DNA from 2 places in the Bacillus sp. JJ1521 genome. Region 2 is predicted to be linked to the other one. Evidence: riboswitches for the same ligand, from Rfam matches in the RefSeq annotation. Region 2 holds a riboswitch; the other holds the start of a gene.

The links. A riboswitch is a leader RNA that binds a small molecule or an ion and turns the genes downstream of it on or off. The one in region 2 is predicted to bind cyclic di-GMP.
Positions count from the first base shown of each region.
Region 1: linked by a shared signal. The riboswitch ahead of V7147_RS17970 (hypothetical protein) and the one ahead of V7147_RS02410 (sensor domain-containing diguanylate cyclase) in region 2 are both predicted to bind cyclic di-GMP.

Region 1 is NZ_JBALOX010000140.1:2,450-6,527, forward strand. It holds gene V7147_RS17960 (signal peptidase I) at 1-142, opposite strand, end outside; gene V7147_RS17965 (hypothetical protein) at 420-1,025, shown strand; cyclic di-GMP riboswitch class II at 1,200-1,281, shown strand; gene V7147_RS17970 (hypothetical protein) at 1,339-1,752, shown strand; gene V7147_RS17975 (DUF5305 family protein) at 1,767-2,879, shown strand; gene V7147_RS17980 (sensor histidine kinase) at 3,022-4,078, shown strand, end outside.
Region 2 is NZ_JBALOX010000011.1:89,972-110,612, forward strand. It holds gene V7147_RS02330 (LacI family DNA-binding transcriptional regulator) at 1-206, opposite strand, end outside; gene mgrA (L-glyceraldehyde 3-phosphate reductase) at 407-1,396, opposite strand; gene V7147_RS02340 (methyl-accepting chemotaxis protein) at 1,475-2,971, opposite strand; gene V7147_RS02345 (MFS transporter) at 3,212-4,447, shown strand; gene V7147_RS02350 (Fur-regulated basic protein FbpA) at 4,737-4,916, shown strand; gene V7147_RS02355 (energy-coupling factor ABC transporter ATP-binding protein) at 5,137-5,946, opposite strand; gene V7147_RS02360 (energy-coupling factor ABC transporter ATP-binding protein) at 5,943-6,497, opposite strand; gene V7147_RS02365 (ATP-binding cassette domain-containing protein) at 6,521-6,784, opposite strand; gene V7147_RS02370 (energy-coupling factor transporter transmembrane component T family protein) at 6,781-7,551, opposite strand; gene V7147_RS02375 (ECF transporter S component) at 7,564-8,166, opposite strand; one part of gene prfB (peptide chain release factor 2) at 8,710-9,738, opposite strand; one part of gene prfB (peptide chain release factor 2) at 9,740-9,811, opposite strand; gene secA (preprotein translocase subunit SecA) at 9,937-12,447, opposite strand; gene V7147_RS02390 (GGDEF domain-containing protein) at 12,757-13,824, opposite strand; gene hpf (ribosome hibernation-promoting factor, HPF/YfiA family) at 13,980-14,540, opposite strand; gene V7147_RS02400 (CBO0543 family protein) at 15,074-15,562, shown strand; gene V7147_RS02405 (CBO0543 family protein) at 15,559-16,032, shown strand; gene V7147_RS02410 (sensor domain-containing diguanylate cyclase) at 16,062-17,147, opposite strand; cyclic di-GMP riboswitch class I at 17,159-17,246, opposite strand; gene V7147_RS02415 (hypothetical protein) at 17,532-17,879, opposite strand; gene fliS (flagellar export chaperone FliS) at 17,879-18,280, opposite strand; gene fliD (flagellar filament capping protein FliD) at 18,315-19,820, opposite strand; gene flaG (flagellar protein FlaG) at 19,835-20,206, opposite strand; gene V7147_RS02435 (flagellin) at 20,537-20,641, opposite strand, start outside.

The sequences.
Region 1 (4,078 bases), on a different contig from region 2:
CCCAAACAGGGTACATGCTATTTGATCGGATGACTGTTAGAAGGACAGGCTCTTTTGTGATAGCTGAACCAACTGCAGCAAGTAAGGTACATAAAACAACTGAAACTAATAGTACATTGATAACCTTGGAAAATAATTTCATAGAATTCCTCCTCACAATTTATTTTATTGTAAATTCAAAGTAGAATAAGCCTTCCAAAGTAGAATTCAACTGGTACAAAAGTATACCTTTTATTACAGAAAGTAGAATGATAGGGTGCTAAAAAGTGACCAAGATACTAGTAAAAAGTAGATTGCAAAAGTAGACGAATGATATGGAAATTGCACACTTGAGAGTGACGAAAGGAAGAGTAGAACCTTCTATACTAGGATTATAACGAAGGCTAACAAAGCCGGAAAAATAAAGGGAGGAATTTAAAATGAAAATGAAAAAAGGATTATTAATGGTAGTGTTCCTACTAGCCATCTCGAGTGTGATGGCGGCAATGTCTTACAACAAGGCAACTGTAACAAATGCTGCAGAATTGAAAATTGTTAATACGGATACTGCACTAGTAACACTCCAAAAAGACGCACCTTGGTCATGGGAAAATAAAACTGGGGCAAAAGATGACACAACTGTCATGAAGGATGGCGAACTTTTCTTTCAATTTGGTAAAGGAATTAATGGTGGAACTGGCGAAGCACAATTCCACGGTCTTCAGCCTAATAGTGAATACCAATGGAACCATGTATTTACAATTAGAAACAAATCCGCTGAAACAGTGAATGTAACAGTTCGCGCTACAGGCGACCTAGCACAATATGTTACATTTGGTACATCACACAACCCAAGAGCAGCATCTCCTGAGCCTACTTGGGGGAAACAAGGCAAATCTCTAGTATTTGAAAATGTAGGCCCAGAAGTTCGTTCTGGTTTACAGAATGTTAGAAGTGTCGCAGTGAAAATCAATATCCCTAGCGGCGCTAAAGTTTCACAAGAAGAAGTACTTGGATCTATCATTGTAGAAACTGAAGCAAAATAAGTAGATAGGATAAAGGAAGAATAAATGGTCCGCCATTATTCTTCCTTTTTTTTACTTTTAATATTTCTTTCGAGAAAAGGTTACAAATATTTACAAAAATAGAAACAAACGAATGCCATAATATAACAAAATTTTCAGAAAACAATAGTTATAATAGACTATGTAAAATGGATTATGTAATGGAAACTGTGAAATACGTCCTGTATCTGGGCACCTTGGGCGTATGGAGTTATTGGTGCAACCGGCCTGATTAAATTTGGACAAGTTGTTCAATTTAATTAGGCCATTTTTATTAAGTCGGGAGGGAGAATATTTGAAGCTAATCTTTTCTTTTTTGATAGTATTTTTGTCGATATCATTACTTCTAATTCAAACGAATAGTTTTTCAAGATCTGAAATCTCGAATGAGGCAATATTATCAATTGCCACTGAAGAAAATGCGCCTATTTCTGTAACTTATGGAAAAGATAATAGATTTACAGTCATAAATAGGACAGAAAGTTCCATAAAAATAGTGAGTATTGAATTACTAGATAATCCAGACCAAGCGATAATTGAAGCAGCTGAAATTGATTCTTATCAAATACGACCAGGAGGAGTTAAAGAGTTTGTTATACCTGGTAATCTAGAGGATCGAATTGGAGGAACGATAAAGCTAAACATCCACTGGGATGGTGGAAGAGCTGAAATTAAATCAACAATACCCGAACGAATTGGTGAAACATGAGAGAGGTGTTAAAAATGATAGAAGGTTTTTCAATTAAGCTAAAGAGATATAAAAACAAACTATCCATGGTTATCATAATTTTGCTGGTCGTATCTGTCGTATTTACAATCTATTCTTTTTTGCAGCCGGCAACAACTACTGTCCAGATTAATGACAATCTTGCACAAATTGAGACAGGTTTTGACTATAAGGCTGAGATTACACCAAACATCCTTTATCCAAACGGCGGGACAGTTGATGTGGGAGAAACATTCTTTAAAAAGATTACGGCAGCAATTCCCTTTCATTTAAAATCAACAATATATTCCGAAGGACAAGTTACTGCAATGGGAACACATGAAGTTCAATTGCTGATTAATGCAGGTGATATTTGGGAGAGGAAATTCCCATTAGAACAAAAACAAGCATTTGAAGAGAGAGGTACAGATATATTAGTAGTTGATCATACATATAAGATTGATCTTGAACAGGTTAAAGCATTTATAAAGCAAGTAGAAGAAGAAACAGGAATTGTACCAGGTCAGTATACACTTGAAGTATTGCCTAATATTCAGGGGACGATTAATGGTGTCGAAATCGAGGAGGATTTTCAGTTGCAGGATAGGCTAGTATTTCAATATTCATATGAAGAAATCCAGCTGGCTAGTGAAAAAAACTTTACATCAATGCTTACAGTGACTTCCTCAGAGGTAGCTCCTAATTTTATAAAAATATTTGGCAAAGCTTTCACTTTAAGTTTTGTACGTATAAGTAGCACCTTATTTTCAATTCTCTTATTATTAGTATTGGTTTATAGTAGGAAAAATTTAAAAGCAAACTCTATCTTAAATGAAACGTCTGAACTGGACATAATCAATAAACGATATGCAAATAGAATTATTCCAGTTTTACAAAAAATAAATCTAACCCAAAAATCAATTTTCGTGTTGGATTCTTTCAAGTCAATAATAAAAATTTCCGATGAAAAGGAGCTCCCTATTTTTTCAAATAGAGATGAAAAAGGAGATATTTCTTTATATTTTATTGTTGATGGGGATTATTTATATACCTATGAAACCGATAAGGTCAATAGAGTTTCGGATACTGAAAAAATAGCAGGTAGTGATAAAAAGTATGCTAGTGGTTAATATATTCTATCAATTCTTAAAAAAGGGTCCTACCAGCATAGTGAATCTTGTATTTGTTTTTCGATTTATTTCGCTTTCCCTGACATCTATCTTATATTTACTAGGGCCACAATCACCCTTTTACTTTAAAGTTGGTGTGGTTTTGTCTCTATGTGTTGCTGCTTGGATAATAACAGATATACAAAGGAAGTATTTTGAAAATAATACAATACTGAAGTGGACAGTGCTAGCTGAACTCCTTGGATTAACTTTATTGCTATTTCCCACGGGAGGTATTTCAAGTCCCTTTATATGGTATGCTCTTAACCCAGTATTAGTAGCTGCAAGCTTTCATACAACATATTTTTGCTGGGGAGCCTTAACCTTCTACCTAGGAAGCACAACATTAATTACCTATCAACTTTTTCAAATTGATATTGTTTTGCTATTGCAGGAAAAATCTAATTTTTATCTAGTTTGTTTACTTACAACATTGCTGGTAAAACTATTTTCAGATCTAACGAAGGAGTTATATGCTAAAAAGGTTTTGCTAAACAACCAGCAGTTAGAACTGGTAAATGTAAATAGAAATTTGACGGATATGAATCAAAAATATAAACAAACCATAGAACATGTAATGTCACTTTACCATCTTATGGAGAATTTTAATTCTAAGAAGAGTATAAATAAGTTAGTGGAAGAAGTAACTTTAGCTATAAAAAAATGTACACAAAGTGATGAAGTATTCTTTTGGATTACGGATCATAATCAAAAGAATAGCTTTATTGAAAATTTGACTAATAATCACCAATTAGAAAGTTATCTAAAAGGAAATTGGAACCAGATTCGAATGAAAAGAAAGACGTTTACTCACAAGATTAACAATGATTCATTTCTAATGAAAATCATTAGAAGCGCCAACAATGTTGGGGTTATAGGAGTAAAGGTCTCCCATGAAAATGACGAGAAAAATACCTTTCTATTAAATCGCCCATTTGAATACTTAGCTGAATTAAGCGAAATAATGCTTGAGAAGAAACATATGGATCAAATGATGGATCAAATGATTATCGTTGAAGAACAGAATCGCATTGCGAATGAAATCCATGATAGTGTATCTCAGAGATTGTTTGGTCTAGTTTGTGCGCTCCATAGCTTACAGATTAAGGGTAAAGATATGACTAGGGAAGAATTGAATCAAGAGTATAAGTTCCTTTCAC
Region 2 (20,641 bases):
TCTTCATTGGATATCCAATATAGAAAAGCAATATTATTTAATTGTGTGACGCCTTGTTTCTTCTTATATCCCATACCATCTGCAACCGCTTTTATTTTATCTCTTGTTTCTTCACTAACAGATAGATTCGCATCATTGTTTAGTACTCTCGAAACAGTCGCAATTGAAAAGCCAGACTTTTGGGCTATATCACGAATCGTAGCCATATTTTTCTCATCCCTTCTGTCTTTCCTCTACTTATATAGTATACGTGAATTGACGCAAAGTAAACAATTTTAGTAAACAAAATATTTTTTTAGTATAGGTAAATAGATGGCACCTTCTTTATTTGAAAAAACAAAAGAGGAGTAACCTGAATGAGCAGGCTACTCCCCTTTTATTATGCGCTGTATTAGTATGACTTGTTTTAGTTTAAAATATCCTCAATATCTGTTAATTCTTCTTCTGTAAAATGGAGGTTATTTAAGGCAGCTACATTATCCTCGACCTGGCTCACTTTGCTCGCACCAACTAAGGCTGATGTAACTCGTCCCTTACGCAGAACCCATGCCAGCGCCATTTGGGCGAGGCTTTGTCCTCTTTCTGTTGCAAGCTCGTTTAGCCGTTGGATTTTTTGTAAGACATCCTCTGTAATTTGATCTTTTTGAAGGTATGTATTTTCCTTCGCAGCCCTTGAATCGGTTGGAACACCGCCAAGATATTTATTTGTTAATAATCCTTGTGCCATCGGAGAGAATACGATGGACCCTACACCATTATCGGCCAACACGTCCTGCAGACCGTCCTCAATCCAGCGGTCAAACATTGAGTATCTTGGTTGATGAATGAGGAGTGGTGTGCCTAACTCTTTTAAAATGCGAACTGCTTCTGATGTTTGAGTAGGGTTATAGTTGGAAATTCCAACATACAGTGCTTTTCCTTGTCGTACGATATGATCAAGTGCTCCCATAGTTTCCTCTAAAGGCGTGTTCGGGTCTGGACGGTGTGAGTAAAAAATATCAACATACTCAAGACCCATACGTTTTAAGCTTTGATCAAGACTAGAAATCAAATACTTCCGTGAACCCCAGTCTCCATAAGGACCTTCCCACATATGGTAGCCTGCTTTTGTCGAAATAACCATCTCATCACGATATGGTGCAAAATCTACCTTCATCATCTTTCCAAACATTTCTTCCGCACTGCCTGGGGGTGGACCATAGTTATTCGCCAAATCAAAATGGGTAATTCCAAGATCAAAAGCCCTTCTTAAAATGTTTCTACCATTTTCAAACGAGTCAATACCGCCGAAATTATGCCACAATCCCAAAGAAATCGCGGGCAACAACAAACCAGATTTTCCAACACGATTATACTTCATTTCACTATATCGATTTTCGCTAGCTTGATAGACCATATATATCTCTCCTTCAATGGGACAGAGGGACAGGTCCCTCGTACCATTTTATGTTTATAGGGACAGTGGATTTTTTCCTTACTTTTCTTTAAAAATCTCCATCAATTCGGCAGTGGCGTCGTCTGTGTTTTGGACGTAGGAGACAAGGTGCTGCATTTGGCTGTTTTGAGTTTCAATGGACGCGGAAATTTCCTCGATTGATGACGTTGTTTCCTCAATAATAGATGCAAACTCATTGATTGAGGTTTCAATTGAAACAGAACTATTTCCAAGCATTCCCGAGATTACCTTCGCATGTGTTGTTGAACCATTTAACTCATTAACAGTTTGGTCAATTACAGTCAAAACATCCTTAGCAGCATTCGAAAGCTTTACACTTTCATGCATTTTTTCGGCATTTTCAGCCATCTGCTGTTGCGTGAGTGTTGTGCTTTTATTTACTTCTATTAAATTCTCAGATATTTGGTTTGCTGTATTTGAAGTAACCTCTGATAGTTTTCGTATTTCAGCTGCCACAACAGAAAATCCCTTTCCACTTTCACCAGCACGTGCTGCCTCAATTGATGCGTTTAGCGCAAGTAAATTGGTTTGTGAAGCAATTTCTTGAATTCGATCGGTAAATCCATTTGTCTCATTGATTTTTTCTACTAAATGATTCATTGTAGCCGCCATAGAACTTACAGAAGCTTGGAAGTCTGTCAGCTTTGAAAGTAAAAGGTCGATAGTGCTAGTACCATTGTCAGCAGCTTGCTTTGCATTTTCCGTCTGGTTATTAAGATGGGCCGCGCCTTGTACAAATTCTTGAATACTTTTGTTTAGTTCCTCCACAGATTGGGTAATCGAACTAGCTGTTTCAGTCTGTGTATTCATTCCAGCTGATATTTCCGAAACTGCAATCGTCATTTCATGGAAGGAATGCATTTGCTCCTCCCCCTGGCGACGAATGTTTGAAATATTTTCACTAATGGTTCGGCTGGTAGCCTCAAGTTGAGTAGCATGTTCCTGCCTCATTTGTAATAGAAGCTCAGTTTTCTCTTTGGTAGATTGAATATCATGTGTTAGTCGTCCAGTTACAAAGCTTTGGAAAAACAAGGTCATAATGATAACTGAAAAGATTAAGTAGTAGATAATAAGTTCCTTCGGTGTATAGCCAAATTCCTGACCTTTTGTAACGAAAAATAGAACGGTTATCACGGTGGCACAAGCCGCACCAAAGAATAACGTTTTTCGCGTATTGTAGATTGCAACCGTAGTTAATAGATAGAATGGTAAAAGGATGATGGGCGCTGATTGTGAGCTAGACATAATGACAAACAAAACCACCGATATTCCTATTACGGAAAAATAAGGGGTTTGCGTTAAAAATAGATTCCTAGCAATCAGTAAGTGTAAGATTGATAGAAATATCGCCCCACCAATTGCGATCGTAATAATCATTTGAAGCGGCTGCCCAATCGATAATTCAACAATGATTGCCAGTATTACAGAAATAAATGAAACAAGCCCGACCAATTTGTTTTTTCGAATAAGATCCTCTCGTTTTAGCTCTTCAGTGCTTAAAATTTTATCCCCCATAGATATATGTCCCCCATCGTATAATCTACCTCTATTTTACAATTCTTTCATAGATTTGAAAATAGGGATACTGGGAAAAATGGGTTTAAACATACGTTTGTTTGGAGTTTAAGCTATGGGGCGCAGGGGATCGAGAATTTAAACAAGCGTTTGTTTGGATTTGGGGATGAGTTAACATTAATGATGAAAAACGAGATCGAGTTTACTATATTTATAGAATGTGTTTATGAGGAGGTTTACATTGTGTTCAGTCGTAAAGCCAATTATGCCATTTTATTATTTGTCGTCTTCGGCGGTTTTCTTATATTTGGGTTATCAGAAAATGTGAAAGGTCCTGCATTACCAAGTATGGAATCAGAGTTTTCGCTTAACGAAACACAACTTGGTATACTACTATCCCTTAATTCGTTAGGCTATTTGCTAGCATGCTTCTTTACTTCAACTCTCGCTAATAAGATTGGAATTAAGCTGACTGGGATTCTAGCATTTGCCTCGATGGCAGTGTCGGGTGTGTTTTTGTACCTTTCAAATGGGTATCTTTCCTTAATGGCCTCATACTTTTTACTTTATATCGGAAACGGAATGCTCGAAATTGGTCTTGGAATCATGGCAGCTCATATTTTCACCAAAAATACAGGAACAATGATGAACCTTTCTCACTTTTTTTATGGACTGAGTTCGGTTGGTGCTCCGATTATCGGCGCATCGATGATGGGATGGAACGTCCTCGATGGTGAACTTGGATGGCGCGGTATGTATTTTATCATTCTTTCTTTATCCATTTTGCCAATCATCCCCGCTCTTTTGGGTAAATTTCCAAAGGCTGATCAAGATGAAAATGAAGGCGAAGCAACATCATTCCGTGGTCTAATGCGTGATCCGATTGCATGGTTAATTGTAGCCGTACTGTCATTTGGAGTAGTTTCTGAATTAGCCATTGGAAGCTGGCTAGTCTATTATTTACAGCATGCCTATGATTGGTCTCTAAAAAAATCGTCGGAAATGCTATCCTTGTTTTTCTTATTTTTTACACTCTCTCGTTTGTTTGCAGGTCCAATTACCGACAGAATTGGCTACACGTTGTCAACAATGCTCTTTTCTGTCTTTTCTGGGCTTTGCAGTTTGGCAGCCGTTCTTATCGGGGAATCTGCTGCTATTTTGTTTGCTATTGCTGGTATTGGAATTGCCCCCATTTATCCTACCGTTATGGCACTGCTTGCTAAAAAGTATGCAAATGGAGTCGGAACCGCAATCACGTTCACCGTTACGCTCATGGGAGTTGCAAGTGTGATAGGTAACCTCCTGATTGGGGTAATTATCAACACAGTAAATCAGTTATTTGGAAAAAATCCTATTCACGATCTCATTGGTCTTCAAGCTGGCTATATGTTCATTGCGCTACTAGCCATCCTTTGTTCGGTTTTCTGTGTGGTTTTATATAAAAAGCTTCGAGTTCAAAAGGGCGGAGTTATTTAAAAATTGGAGCTACCATGCGAAGGCAGCAATACCGGAATTACGGCATTGTTGCTTTTTCTTTTTTCAAAACACTTATATTACAAGTTTTTCTTATTATTAAGGGAGGATAACAATTCATTTAAGAGTTGTAAATTCCAGATAAATCGACAAACTTCATAATTTTGCTTATCTATAATAACAGGTGTCAAGGAGATAGAAGTAAGAATTAAATTAGACCATTAATACATATTTTGTATTTCAATAATACCGTGTCTAACCTAATCATGATTTACAAATAGAGGTGACAAAATTGGGAAATTTTCTACGCCAAGCTGTTCAGTTAAAAAAGAAAGAAGTCATAAACAAGCTAATTAAACAAGGAATATATAAGAAAAATGACAAGCATCTGTATGAATTGACTTTGAGTGAGCTTGAAAATGAGTTGCAAATGACCACGAATGACCTTGTGACGATTTCAAAAGGTAGATAACACCTTAAATTTAGCCAACTTAACATTTTCCTTTATTATCCATACAATGAATGTAACAAGCATAGCATAAAAAAAGAGAGAACCAGGTGCTACTGGCCCTCCCATTGTATAGCTCTTGCAAGAACTGCGGTGGCTCTAAAAGGTAGAAATAAACCCACACCTAATTCATAGCCACCAGGGTGGGTTATTTCATTTGGTTTTAAAGACAGCACAGGCATCCCTATGCTTCCATCCTCTTCCTCAATGCTTTAATCAGCTTCTCATCTGTCAAATAACTTCCTTCTACCCCAAGTTCATCGGCGATTTGGGCGATATGTGGTTGTTCTAGATAGGCTTGCTTTAGTTTTTCTTTATATGTAAATACTTCAAGACTAGATCCATCCATTAAGACTTTACCTTGATTGAAGACAATCGTTCGGTCAAATACTTCTGCAGCGAAATCCATATCGTGAAGAATACAAATGACTAGCCTTCCTTGATCACGAAGTTCATAAATGATTTCCTTTAATTTCTCTCTTCCCGCAAAATCTTGCCCCATCGTTGGCTCATCAAAAATCACAATATCCGTATCCATCGCTAAGATCGAGGCAATAGCAATCATTTTTCGCTCGGATAAACTTAAATCATATGGATTCGTTTCCAAATGCTCTACAAGGTTTACCTTTTTCAGCATTTGAATCGCTTTTTCCCTCGCCTCTTCTTCGCTATAACCAATATTCAATGGGCCGAACATGACCTCACTAATCACGGTATTTTTAAAGATTTGATCGTTTGGGTTTTGAAAAACCATGCCAATATCCTTTGCAAGCTGAGCTGCTGTATAATCTTTGGTATTATTACCGTTGAATAGAATTTCTCCCTCTGTTGGATACAACAAACCCTTCAATAATTTAACAAAGGTAGATTTTCCAGCTCCGTTTTGCCCAATAATTGCCGTTGTTGCCCCATCTAATCGTAAATCTATCCCTTTTAATACTTCAACCTCGGGTGTATAGGAAAAATGCAAATTGTTTATTTCTAATCGGCTCATACCTTACCACCAATTTCCGTAGCTAATTCTTTGATCGTTACAGGATAATATCCTGTATTTTTATTCTTTATTCCTAATGCTTTACTAATTCTTGTTGCTGCAGGAGCTTCAATCCCATGCTCTTGTAAATCATCCCTTGAAAATATTTTTCCAGGAACATCAAAATCAACAATCTGACCATTGTCCATTAGTAAAATTCTGTCGGCATAACTTGCCATCTTGTCCATTTTATGTTCTGCCATAATAACGGTGATTCCTTCTTTAGCTAGATTTTCGACTACCCTAAAAACCTCTTCGGAACCTTGTGGATCTAGCTGTGAGGTCGGCTCATCCAAAATTAAAATCCTAGGTTTCATCGCGATAACACTAGCAATCGCCACCCGTTGCATTTGCCCTCCAGAGAGGTCAAATGGATTTTTATCCTTTATCGTTGTAATATCTAATAATTGTAGGCTTTCTTCCACTCTATCGATAATCTGCTTTCTTTCCAGACCAATATTTTCTAAACCAAAAGCAATTTCCTCAAAAACGGTATATTTGGAGCCAGTCATCTGCGAAAACGGATTTTCAAATACTAAACCAACATGAGTGGAAATCTCCCAACTTCATGCTTTCTTATTTCTAGACCATCAACAATCACCTTTCCCCCATACCCTCCATTAAAAAAATGAGGGACGAGTCCCGATAACGCAAAGCATAGAGTTGATTTTCCAGCTGTATTTCTGCCAGCTATTCCAATGAATTCCCCCTCTTCTACTTCGAAGGAAATGTCACGTAAAGCTAATTTTTCCGTATCTGGATATTTATATTTTAATCCATCCACTTGAATGATGCTCATGATAGTATCCTCCAAACAATCGTCGCAATGAGTGCTACCCATAGTATTACTTGGATAAGCCCCTGATGGTGGTATTCCTTGGCAACATTTAAAAAGGTCTTTTTAATCCCGGTGTTAAATCCTCTTACTTCTAGCGCAATTGCACGTTCACGTGTATTATTTAATGAATTTAACACGACTGGGACAATTAATGGGAAAAATGCTTTCATTCGCACACGAAGATTTCCTTTCGTTTCCAACCCTCTTGCTGCTTGAGCATCGGTTATTTTTCCCATCGTTGCCCGCATTTGTGGAATAAGTTGTAATACAGATAGTAGGACATAACCTATTTTGGGCGATAAACCTTTTTTAATGAGAACCTCTACTAATTCATCGTGTTTGGTTGTCAAAATTAATATTCCAAACGCCATAATCATATTCATGACACGGAGCGTTAAGAGTGCTGCATAGCTTAGCCCTTCTTTATAAAAGGTTAGAATTCCAATCGAAAAAAGCACTGTCTCGTTTTCAGGATGAAAAAATCCTTGAACAATAATAATAGAAATGATTAATAACATACTAAGCGCCAGGATTGGAAGGATTTTACGGAATACTTTTCCTACCACTAGTACGATCCCACTAAAAATTGCGACAGATACTACAAATGGTAAATTTGGATAGATGTATGTGATGGCAATACTCACCATCACATACAATAGTTTTGTTAATGGGGCTAATTTGTCATGGATGAAAGATTTTCTGTCTACGTAAAGTGTCATCGTACTCATGTAAGCCAGCCCCTATAATTCTTCAATTTTATCTTTGCCGCGGAAAATAGAGATTAAGTTCTTTGGCAATCCTTTAAAAATGAAATAACTAATAATAACCGTTGCTACTTTGTCCGGAACATCTACAACGATACTATCGCCAAATGATGCTAACCAAATAGGAAAATCTTTCGACACTAGGAACGCATAGAATGCATCTCCCCACACATTTCCTGTTTGTCCTCCCCAGAAAATCACGTTTAACGGAGTGGAAATGACTGCAGCAATAAGACCAACAACTAAACCGACGACAATGACAGTCTTCAAATTTTTTAGCCAGCCTTTATAGGCCATGATCCCAACCACTAACCCAATTGCTCCACTTGTAACTGCATAAACAGTTGAAATTGGATCTACTGTGACGCCATATATTACGTTATTAATAATTCCAGAAAGAGCGCCTATAATAGGTCCTGCAAGCATACTTGATAGTACAGTGCCAATGGAATCAAGCCATAGCGGTAATTTCAGTAACCCCGCAAATAATTTCCCTAAGTAATTTATGCCGATTGCCGCTGGAATTAGGGCAATAGCCGCTGTTGACAACTTTAATGTCCACATACTTTTCTTACTCATCACACATTCCTCCTTTTATTGTGAAACATAATCAAAATTTGTAATTCTCCCCCTTTTATTTTACTACACCTCCATTTTATAATATTTGTAAAATACAAAAAAGTATATTTATCCTATATTCATGATTGGTATATTCAAATCATACAATATTTTCAGAAAGAATGTTTGAACGGAAAATTTTTGGCGGGATAGCTCTGTTTATGGGCTAGTAACTTAAAATTAGGGAAAGGCAGCTTTACTTAATTGCGTAGGTGTGCACGGATTTGCGTCGGTTCGAACATATATGCGTCGATTGCCACGGATTTTCGTCAACTCAACATATATGCGTCGCTGAAGGATATGTGTCGTCTTCTATTTATTTAGAGAGTTTACCAGGAAAGGTACAATCTCCGTCACTTAAGCTCAGCTATTCCAAGTGATTTGGTCAATAATTCATTTTTATGGCCGTTGGCAACAATTCTATAGCCGTTATTCACTTTCTATGGTCATTAGCCTATTTTCCCCCATTAAAAAGGGGCAGCCACCGGCTGCCCCTCACAATTATTAATTCAATTTAGATCTCAAATACGCATCAATAAACATGTCAATCTCGCCGTCCATGACGCTTCCGGTGTTACCAACCTCTACATTCGTGCGGTGGTCTTTGACCATGGAGTATGGATGGAAGACGTAGGAGCGGATTTGGCTGCCCCAGCCGATTTCTTTTTGTTCGCCGCGGATTTCATCCAACTCGGCTTGTTGTTTCTCGATTTCAAGCTGGTACAATTTCGATTTCAACATTTTCATCGCTTGTTCGCGGTTTTTGATTTGTGAACGCTCAGTTTGACACGTAACAACGGTATTCGTTGGTACGTGTGTAATACGTACGGCTGAGTCAGTGGTATTGATGTGCTGCCCACCCGCTCCACTCGCGCGGTACGTATCAATTTTCAAATCTTCACTACGAATGTCAATTTCAATGTCATCGTTAAACTCTGGCATAACTTCACAAGACACGAATGAAGTGTGACGGCGACCCGATGAGTCGAATGGTGAAATCCTCACCAAGCGGTGTACCCCTTTTTCTGCCTTCAAATAGCCGTAAGCATTATGTCCTTTGATTAAAAGGGTCACACTTTTTATCCCAGCTTCATCCCCAGGAAGATAGTCCAATGTTTCAACCTTGAATCCTTTTTTCTCCGCCCAACGAGTATACATGCGAAGGAGCAATGAGCCCCAATCCTGTGATTCTGTACCACCCGCACCTGGGTGAAGCTCTAAGATCGCATTATTTTTATCATAAGGCTCACTTAAAAGGAGCTGTAGTTCAAATTCACTTAAGCTCTTAGACAATTCCTGAATTTCCTCGTCTAGTTCTGCCTGTAAATCTGCATCTGGCTCTTCCTTCACAAGCTGATAGGTAAGCTCTAAGTTTTCATAGGATTCATTTAGATTTGTGTATTCAACTACCTGATCCTTTAATGCATTTGCTTCGTTAATCACCGTTTGTGCAGCATTTTGGTCATTCCAGAAGTCCTGCATGGACATCATTTCATCAAGCTCAGTAATACGCGCTTGCTTGGCCTCTAAGTCAAAGAGACCCCCTGAAGCCCGCTAATTTCTTAGCCATTTTATCAAGTTCATGCTTAATATCTACTAATTCCATATATTTTCCTCCAAGATGTAAGTCTCTAAATCCTTCTTTTATATCTTACTCATTTTTGAGGGATTAGTCCCGTTTTTTTTCGAAAGAAAAGGTGAGTAGCTTGGCTCTCACCTTTTCAAAAATTATTATTGACCATGACAGTTCTTGAACTTTTTACCGCTGCCGCAGTAGCAAGGGTCGTTACGGCCGATGTTAACGGCTTTTTGAACTGGGCGTTTCTTTGACTTTTCTTCGCCGCCTTCTTTTGGTTGAACGGCATGACCTTTCGCCACTTCTTCACGTTGAAGATTGTTGCGGATTTGCGCCTTCATCACAAACTTCGCCACATCATCCTCGATCGAAGCAACCATGTTTTCAAACATCGCAAAGCCTTCGAAATTGTATTCGCGAAGTGGGTCATTTTGACCGTACGCACGCAAATGAATTCCTTGACGAAGCTGATCCATTTGGTCGATATGGTCCATCCACTTGCTATCAACAGAACGAAGCACAACAACACGTTCAAATTCACGCATTTGTTCTGGCTCGATTTGAGCTTCTTTTTCATCATAGCGAACTTTAACCTTTTCAAAAATTAGTTCGGTCATTTCTTCAGGCTCTTTTCCGCGAAGATCATTCTCTGTCACGTCGCCCTCATGTAAAAGGTTCGCATTGACATAATCAACGATTCCTTTGTAGTTCCAGTCTTCCTCCACCTCATCCTTTGGAGTTTGGGCGTGAACTACTCGGTCGAGTGAGGACTTAATCATACTCTCAACAACATCACGAAGATTCTCAGAAGCAAGAACCTCATAACGCTGTTTGTAAATAACCTCACGTTGCTGACGAAGCACATCGTCATATTGTAAAAGCTGTTTACGAGCATCAAAGTTATTGCCCTCAACGCGTTTTTGCGCAGATTCAACCGCTTTTGAGACCATTTTACTTTGGATTGGCTGGGTGTCATCCATGCCAAGGCGCTCCATCATATTTTTCATATTGTCAGAACCAAAACGGCGCATCAGCTCATCTTCCATTGAAAGATAGAACTGCGTGATACCTGGGTCCCCTTGACGACCTGAACGTCCACGAAGCTGGTTATCAATACGACGGCTCTCATGGCGCTCTGTACCAATAACTGCTAGACCGCCAAGCTCCTTCACACCTTCACCAAGCTTGATGTCAGTACCACGACCAGCCATGTTTGTCGCGATCGTAACAGCACCTGCTTGTCCGGCATGTTCAATAATTTCTGCCTCGCGTGCGTGATTTTTCGCGTTCAAGACATTATGCTTAACGCCTTTTTTCAATAAAAACTTAGAAATGATTTCAGACGTTTCAATCGCAACCGTACCAACTAAGACAGGTTGTCCCTTCGCATGTCGCTCCGCAATATCCTCAGCAACCGCGCGGAACTTACCTTCAATTGATTTATAAATTAAATCAGGACGGTCATCACGGGCAATCGGACGATTCGTTGGAATCACGACAACATTCATATTGTAAATGTTGCGGAATTCCTCTTCCTCAGTCTTCGCTGTACCCGTCATACCTGAAAGCTTCTCGTACATACGGAAATAGTTTTGGAATGTAATCGTTGCTAGCGTCATACTCTCATTTTGAATTTCGACGCCTTCCTTCGCCTCAATTGCTTGGTGAAGGCCTTCACTATAACGACGCCCCTTCATCAAACGACCAGTGAACTGGTCAACGATGACGATTTCCCCTTCATCCACCACATAATCAATATCTCGGTGCATACTTGCATTTGCTTTTAACGCTTGGTTGATATGGTGAATCAAAGCCACATTTGAAATATCAAACAGGTTTTCAATGCCAAACACTCTCTCAGCCTTTGAAATCCCATCTTCAGTAAGCTGTACACTCTTTGTTTTTTCATCATAAGTGTAGTCTTCTTCTTTTTTAAGAGTGGTCACAAATCCGTTCGCCTGCACGTAAAGGGATGTCGACTTTTGAGCAGAACCGGAAATAATCAGCGGTGTGCGAGCCTCATCAATTAAAATCGAGTCAACTTCGTCAATTACGGCAAAATAAAGCGGACGCTGAACCATTTGTTCCTTATAAAGGACCATGTTATCACGAAGATAGTCGAAACCAAACTCATTGTTCGTACCATAAGTAATATCAGCGCGGTACGCATCAATTTTTTCTTCACGAGACATTGAGTTTAAGTTCAACCCAACACTTAGACCTAAAAATTCATAAAGCTGACCCATCTCATGCGCATCACGACTAGCAAGGTATTCGTTGACAGTAACAACGTGAACTCCTTTACCAGTGATTGCATTCAAATAAACAGGCATCGTAGAGGTTAAGGTTTTACCTTCCCCTGTTTTCATCTCAGAAATATTACCTTCATGCAGGGAAATACCCCCCATGAGCTGTACGGGGTATGGGTGCAGACCCAAGACACGCTTTGCCCCTTCACGAACAACAGCGAAAGCTTCAACTAATAAATCATCAAGTTTTTCACCTTTTTGATATCGTTCCTTGAACTCTTCGGTTTTGTTGCGAAGGTCCTCATCCGAAAGCTTCTCCATGTCAGGATGAAGTGCCTCAATTTTATTGGCAAGTGATTCCAAGCGCTTGATTGTGCGTTTGTTTGGATCAAAAACTTTGTTTAAAATTCCAAGCATTGTGTACGCTCCTCTATCGTGAAAATGTGCTATCAGCCGATCGGCTGACTTGATTACAAAAAATAAATTAGGCTAAAACGAAATATCTTCTATTTTACCACTAAATAGGACAAGGGTAAAATATTATTGGGTTTCGCGATGTGAGGGGATTCGACAAAGACGAAAAGTAGAAGCGCCTGTCCAGCCCTGACAAGCACAAGACGAGACGGCATGAAGGTTGTCCTTTGACCTTCCTGACGGATTGGCTTGTGACCTCGAAGGGCTTGGTGCTGAACTAGACAAGTATAAAAAAAGTACCCCGAAGGATACTTACATCGCATAGCTGATTTGATTTCGACCATTTTCCTTCGACGCATATAAAGAGTTATCCGCTTTTTCAATCGCTTGGTAGAGATTTGACGAGTCGATAAGCTCCGCAACCCCAATCGATACCGTTACTTGAAGCCTCTGGTCCTCCACATAAAACGGAGTTCGTTCAATCCCGCTACGAATCCCAGAAACAATGTTCATCAACCTATCCTTCGAATCCACCTCTAAATACAAAATAAACTCCTCACCACCATATCGTCCTAGCAAGGAAAGGTGCGACGGAACAAGTTTCGTTAACGTGAACGCCATATTTTTTAAAACTGAATCACCGTGGAGATGACCAAACGTATCATTAATCTTTTTAAAATGATCAATATCAATCATTACAATGTACTTCTGTTGAGAACTTGTCCCTTTTTTCATATAATTTTCAAAATAACGCATATTATAAAGCCCGGTCAGAGGATCACGCTCCGCATAAAACCGTAGTTTTCGCTTTAACACCACTTCCCTGTCCAGCTGGCTAATGAAAAAATACAGAATAAATGCCGACACTTGGAGTGCCAAAATCCGCACAAAATAAATCTCACCGAACACTTCCACACCATTTGGCACAAGAAAAAGAATCGGCAAATCAGAGGCAAGCCAGCACGCCGTCATGAGTAAGAACAACGAAAACGGGCTTGGCATCGCTCTTTCTTTTTTATGAAAAAGAAGAGCCAGTAAAACGGGGAGAATCATACCGAATAACACGCCTGGCATAGCTCCCACTCCTCCCATGCCGAGCCTCCAGCTAACTGTTAACACGAGAGCAGGAATCGCATGCTTCCACCCCAACAAAAGGGTGAAGATCACCAAAGGAACAAGGCGAAGATCAAACTGGTAGCCCTCATAGCGGATCGGCAAATAAAAAAGAAAAATCACACATGCCGAAGTGAGGAGGAGAACGCTCCCTGAAAATATATATTTATTGATGGACTTTCGATTCGTCACCAAGATGCTTATGCATAAATACATGAACAAAATAATCGCAATATTAGAAAGGGTTGGTTGAAGTATAGTAATCATAGATATCCCTGCTTTATTGAAAGTTCGATAGGCTACGAGTTGCCCGCAATTAGTATTATCTACGATGTAAATGTTTTTGGCTATGGGGGTTTTCCCCTATTTTTTCAAAAAAGAGGCAGCCTAATGAAAAGGCTGCGCTCTTGGAAATTTGTTATTTAGCTAGGTTCAATAATGCCGTACTTGCCATCCTTCCGGCGATACACGACATTTGTCGTATTCGTCTCCGCATTTGTGAAAACGAAGAAGTTGTGGCCGAGCATATTCATTTGCAGAATCGCTTCTTCACTATCCATCGGTTTCAAATCAAAACGCTTCGTACGAACTAATTCGTAATCCTCATCCTCCGGTGCTTCCTGAACAGCTGTCATCGTTCCAGCTCCACCATTAGCGAACATCGTCTTGGTAGAACCTTTCTCACGAAGCTTACGGTTGACTTTTGTTTTATGCTTGCGGATTTGACGCTCAAGCTTATCGGTCACAAGATCGATTGCCGCGTACATATCCTCATTAGACTCCTCAGCGCGAAGCACAAGCTGCGGCATCGGAATCGTAACCTCTATTCTATGATCCTTTGCATTATTTACTTTTAAGTTAACATTTACTTTGGCATTTGGAGTGCTGTCAAAATAGCGTTCAATCTTTCCGAGTTTCTTCTCAACATACTCTCGTAATGCTGGAGTTACCTCAATGTTTTCACCACGAACGTTGTAATTCATACATGAACTCCTCCTTTTAACTCTAATGCATTGGACACAGCCAAGACCCTTTTTAGGGTATCCAACCTGTGTATCAATATAACCTCTTATAAATTAAGGTTATATGTACTAATTCTACACACACCTCCCCAATTCCTGCTTTTTCGTAAAGGAAATTTGAAGAAATTGTGAATTTGTAAACATTAATTATGAGAGTGCGATGTCTAGTGATGGAACACCATTTGGTCAGGGGTCAGGCAAATCATCCCATTAAAAATGGACATAGTAATCCCACTACTCCTTTTTTATGAGTTTAATGTAAATTTGTAAACAATATGTGTAGGTGTAAAAATATATGCATGTCTAAGGCGAGTTATGAATGGAACTTGTGTGGTTTCTAAGATGAATGTGCTCGAAGAATTCTTCAGTAGTAGTATGTCCAAATTATGGGGGGAATATTGGCAAACTGGAAGTTATTTAACAGTAGTATAAATATGCAGGACAATGGATAAATTTTATCATCGCCTCACATATTAATTTTAAGGGTGATAGATATGAATTTCGACTATTATATACTTATATTATTGTGGATTGGCATACCGGTTGTGCTTTGGAAAGGGGTGCCCCGAAGCAGACTACGTGAAGCAATTGCTACCTTTTTATTTTTTCAAATGTTGACCTGGGTATTTGCCATCGGGCTCACATATGCAGGTTTACTTGAATCACCGGTTCGGTTTTTTCCACATGCATCAAAGGTCAGTTTCACAAATGAATTTTTAGTTTTTCCTAGTGTTGCTGTCTTTTTTCAGCTAAGCTTTCCCAAAAATGCAGCATATAAAAGGCGAGTGTTCCACTACATGCTATGGGTTGGCATCATTCTCTTCATTATGCTTTTATTGGGGACATTTACAAATACGATGACCGTAAACAAAGAAAGTATGTTAAGAAGCTTCTTTAATTTTATCATTGAATTATGGCTATGCCGCCAATATGTGTTATGGATAACCGAACAGCCTCTTCCTAGTGGGGTTAGAAGCTCATGAAGATGGAGCATATGATTTTATACATGATTTATGGATGTACTTTCATTTCATTAGCCTATATTCCAAAGAGTAAATGGAGAGAAGCAAGCATCGCCTTTTTGTTTCAACAGACTGTTACGTGGTCTCTTGGGTTAATACCTGTCGAATTCCATTTGCTTGAATACCCTGCTAGGGAACTCTCCAGCGTCAATGGCACTAGCTTATTATTTGAATTCTTAGTTTATCCGATTATCGGTAGTTTCTTTTGTATCTATTATCCACGAACAAATAAGAGGTGGAAGAAGTTTTTATATATAAGCGGCTTCTGTTCGGTACTAACCATATTGGAAGTCATCATTGAAAAATACACGGATCTTATTCATTATATCCATTGGGACTGGTATGTTAGCTGGCTATCTATGTACGCTACCTTATATTTATTATGGGTATTTTATAGCTGGTATTTTAAAATAGAAAAGAACCACACATAGTAGGAAAATTCTAAAAGTGTGGTCACGAATTAGTCACCTTTGAAAATTTGATAGTTGTTTTTTCCACGTTGTTTCGCCTGATACATCGCCATGTCGGCAAATTTTATTAATTCAATAGCATCTTTACCGTGCTGAGGATATAGGGCAATTCCTATACTAGGTGTGACCACTACATTTTTCCCCAGAATCACAATTGATTGAAATTGTTCGATAATCCGATTTGCCACCATCACACACTCATTCTCATTTGCGTCAGGCAATAAGACCATAAACTCATCACCCGCTAGCCTTGCTACTGTATCTTTTTGTGCAACGCTTTTTATTAGGTAATCCCCCGCTTGTCTAAGGAGCATGTCGCCTCCTTCATGCCCAAGTAAATCATTTACTTGCTTAAATCCGTCCAAATCAATAAACATCATACCAAACGTACCCTTGTTTTTTTCTGCCGTGGACATAAGATCATCCAGTTTATCCATGAATGCTCGGCGATTCGGCAAACCAGTTAACGCATCCTGATACGCCATTTGCTTGATTGTTTCAAATTCCTGATGTTGCACGGTGATATCCCGAGCGATCAATTCCCGAGCAGGATGTCCCTTAAAATCAACAACAGTAGATAAAGTCTCTAAGTCCAAGGTTGTTCCATCAATTCTTTTGATTTTAATATGATATTTAAGATGGCTGTTAGGATTTTTATTTAATTGTTCCCGATATTTGTTAATACTGTCCTCCGAATCGGGATGAACAAAGTCTTTTAGGTCACGGTTCAATAATTCAGATGAACGATTTGAACCCAATAACTTAACGCCGGAATCATTAATATAGAGGATTTTCCCTTTCCTATGGACAATAATCGCTTCAGGCGAAAATTGAACCAAGCGTTGATATTGCTCCTCTTGCTCATGCAATTGGCGAAGAATTTTCTTACCAGTATACAACGCCCAAAACAACAAGGCGATTTCGATTAGAGGACTCATAAGGTCGATAATGACTTCATAGTAACCCTTATCTTTAAAATGAAGAAATGTAATCACCTTATCATCTAGAAAATCCGTGATAGATAAAAATAAGATAAGAATAGATATGACAATAATCCGTTTACCGTATAACTCCAATACAGTCTCCTTTCGGCAATCCAGCCGTCTTAGCAGAAACCCCACCTTAGACCTGTGATTTTGCGCCCTCACCTTTTAGCAAGTTTGCCCTTATCGTTTTAAGCAGAACAAACTATTAGTAGTATGCAATGATTTGAAGGACGAGTAAATGAGTAATTATTGTTAATTGGCGTGAAAATAGAGTCAGCGCATGAATTTGTCCATGCGCCTCTCATAGATCGATACGTGCTGATCATTTATAAGCGTTGTTTGAATGGGGGCTTACATTTCTTCAGTAGTAGTTTATCTAAATTGTGGGGGGAGATTATTGGTTATATAGGAAAAAATGCCACCTTGAAAAAGATGGCATTTAAAGGGCAAAACTTATAACTCAAAAATGAAATTTCAATTTCTTTTATCAAAGAAACTACCATCCAAATTATAGGATTCATATGGGTTGCGGTATTTTTTTTGAGGTTCTTTTGATTTATTTAAAGTCAAAATATCTTGCTTAATTTCTGTAAAAAGGACTGTAAGCTTTTGTTTAATCACTTTGTCCATTTCGACAATTTTTTCTCCAATTCGTTTATCCTCTAAATTACTCGGCTGAACTATTTTAGTTAATGCCAAATCTCGTTTTTCTAAAAGTTCCATTATTTTTTCTATATACTCTTCCCTTTTTTCCTGATCAGGTTGTTGCTCCAAATGTAAAAGGAGTTTTTCGGTCAGAATATATAACTGGTTAATAGCCATTAAGCCATTCCACCCGTTTTAAATTGTTTAGCTCTATTTATACGAATAACCTCTTTCCAGGTATCACGAAATTCGATAACTAGATCCTCAGCTTCTTCTAATAGTTTTATATCATTATTGATATTAGCTTCAATTAATTTTCTATTAATAAAATCATATAAACGACGCATTTCCTTTGAGATTTCATAATCCATGTTTAAAGTAACCATTAGTTCACTAATAATGTTTTGGGCCTTACTTATATTAGTATGCTTACCCTCAATATTCTTTTCTTGTATTGATTTTTTAGCTAATGAAATAAACTTGAGGCATCCATTATATAGCATAAGTGTTAATTCACCAGGGGTTGCAGTAAAAACAGAATTATCCTGATACGTTTGATATGGATTGTGTACAGACATAAATCATTCTCCTTTCAATAATGCTAATTACTCCTTAGAAACCCATCATTCCCATAATGCTACTAGATTGCTCATTAAACTTTGCAAGAGCCTGTTCCATCGCAGTGAATTGTTTCCAATATCGATTTTCAATCATTGCTAATTTATTTTCCCAGACCTTCATACGGTCCCTAAGTTCAGATAAGTCTTGACCAATAACACTATTATTTAAATTATCTGGGCTACCGACACGACCAGCCTTCTTATTCAACTTGTCAATTGAGCTATTTACTTCGTTATAAATCCTTGAAGCTATTCCATCTTCTTTGGTAAAAAGATTCATGATTTCATCAGGGTTATCTGTAATTGCTGCCCGTAATTTTTCTTCATTAATCACAAGTTTACCATCTGTTGAAAGATATTCCGTAGTTATGCCAATTTCAGAGAGCATTCGGATATTCCCTGTTGGAATACTATCAACTGGACTGTACATACCCACACGTAGTTCATTCAACGTTCCTCTAATAATAGAGTCATTGGAAAGAAGCCCCTTTTTGGCTGCCTCATCCCATTTTTCAACTTCCTTTTCTGATAAGGCTTCCCGTTGCTCATCCGTTAATGGAGGAAAATCTCTGTTACGTTTTTCTTTTAACTTTGTGTTTAAACTATCAATTAGGGAGTTATAGTCATCTACAAATTTTTTTATATTATCAAAAATTGATTGAGTGTCGGAGGATATACTTACATTTGTTGGACCTCCAGATTTTAACACCTTAATGTCCATACCAAATACACTCAAATTATTAGTTGAACTAGTAACAGTAGCTCCATTTACTACAACTTCAGCATTCTTACCAGCTGCCTGTGGTCCTGTAGGCGTCAATGTTGTTGGTGTAATTGCTCCACCATTTACGATTGCATTTGCAACCCCAAAAGTACCTCTATCTGAAATCGTAATTTTTTGATTCGCACCTAGATCCTTTGTCGAAATGACAAACCTTGATGTAGCCTCATCAAAGCTTGCACGTAAGCCAAGAGATTTCCCGCTTGCATCAGTAAGGTTAGCAATTTTACTTGCAAGACTACCATATGTAGTCGTGTCATCAATAGTTATATCTTGATTTCCTGTGGCAGTTTCAATATTTATAACCGTTGTTTCTCCTGTTGCTAGAATCTTATCGTTTAGCTTAACATTGCTACCACCAGACGTAATTGCATTGGCAGATGTAACTTTGGCTACTTCCGCAATTGAGTTTACTGATAAAGTATAATTCCCTGGTACTGCGGATCCTTTTGCAGTAACCGACGCCAAACTTGAATCTGATGCGGATGCCTTATAGCCGTTAAACGAGTATTGAAATCGTAGTTTATCCACGCTTTTATTAAAAGTGGCTAGTTCTAGATTTACATCTCGATACGCGTCACGTTGCCACTCTAACCATTCCCTCTTCTGAAAAAGATTATCAAGAGGCATTCTTTCCGCTCTCATCAAGTCAGTTATGATCTGTGTCGTATCTAACCCCGAAGCAAAACCTGTGATTCTCATTTGGTTATTTACCACCTAGAGCACCTCCATTAAATTTTATTATCAATAAATAACCCTAAGTATTCTTTCATTGAAGCATAAATATCCAATAGCTTTTTGGGTGGTATCTCCCTAACTATCTCTTTTGTCTCGTCATTAATTAATGAAACATAATAGCTCTCCAGTTTTTCATGGTACACATATTTTAACGAAGTATGTGTATTACCTAACATAGAGTTCATATCTTTAACAATTTTATCTAATTCTTTTACAGTAATATCTTTTTCATTTATCTCTTGTTGTAATTTGCTTTCAGGCTGTTGGTCTAAGTTGTTATGTTTCTCTTCTATTAATTTAGTAGGAGAAGTACTAATTTTTACCTCTCCAATTGAATTCCTTGAAATAGAATCAACAGAGCCCATATTTATCCCCCTAAAAGGTTTTTCTATCTTTTATATCGGTAGATTCTGATTAAGTTTTACATATTATGTTCATTAATCTTTTTTTAACTGGTTCATATTGAAATTAGCAGAAGAATAATGTTTGGCATATTACACTTCCTTTACTTCATAAATCGACTTGATATTTTATTTGCTAATGACCAAATATATCTTTCAATCTTCCATTAATTAAAATAATGATAAAGGTTATACTAACTTCATGTTCAAAAAAGAAGAGCAACCATTTTCTTAATAATGGTTTGCTCTTCTGTTACTTCTGATCAATGCTTTAAGATGAATATATCTTAGTCTTTATCTCAAGAGTTGTAAAATGGCTTGGGGTTGTCCATTTGCTTGGGCTAACATTGCCTGGGATGCTTGTGTTAAGATATTTCTCTTCGTTAGATTCATCATTTC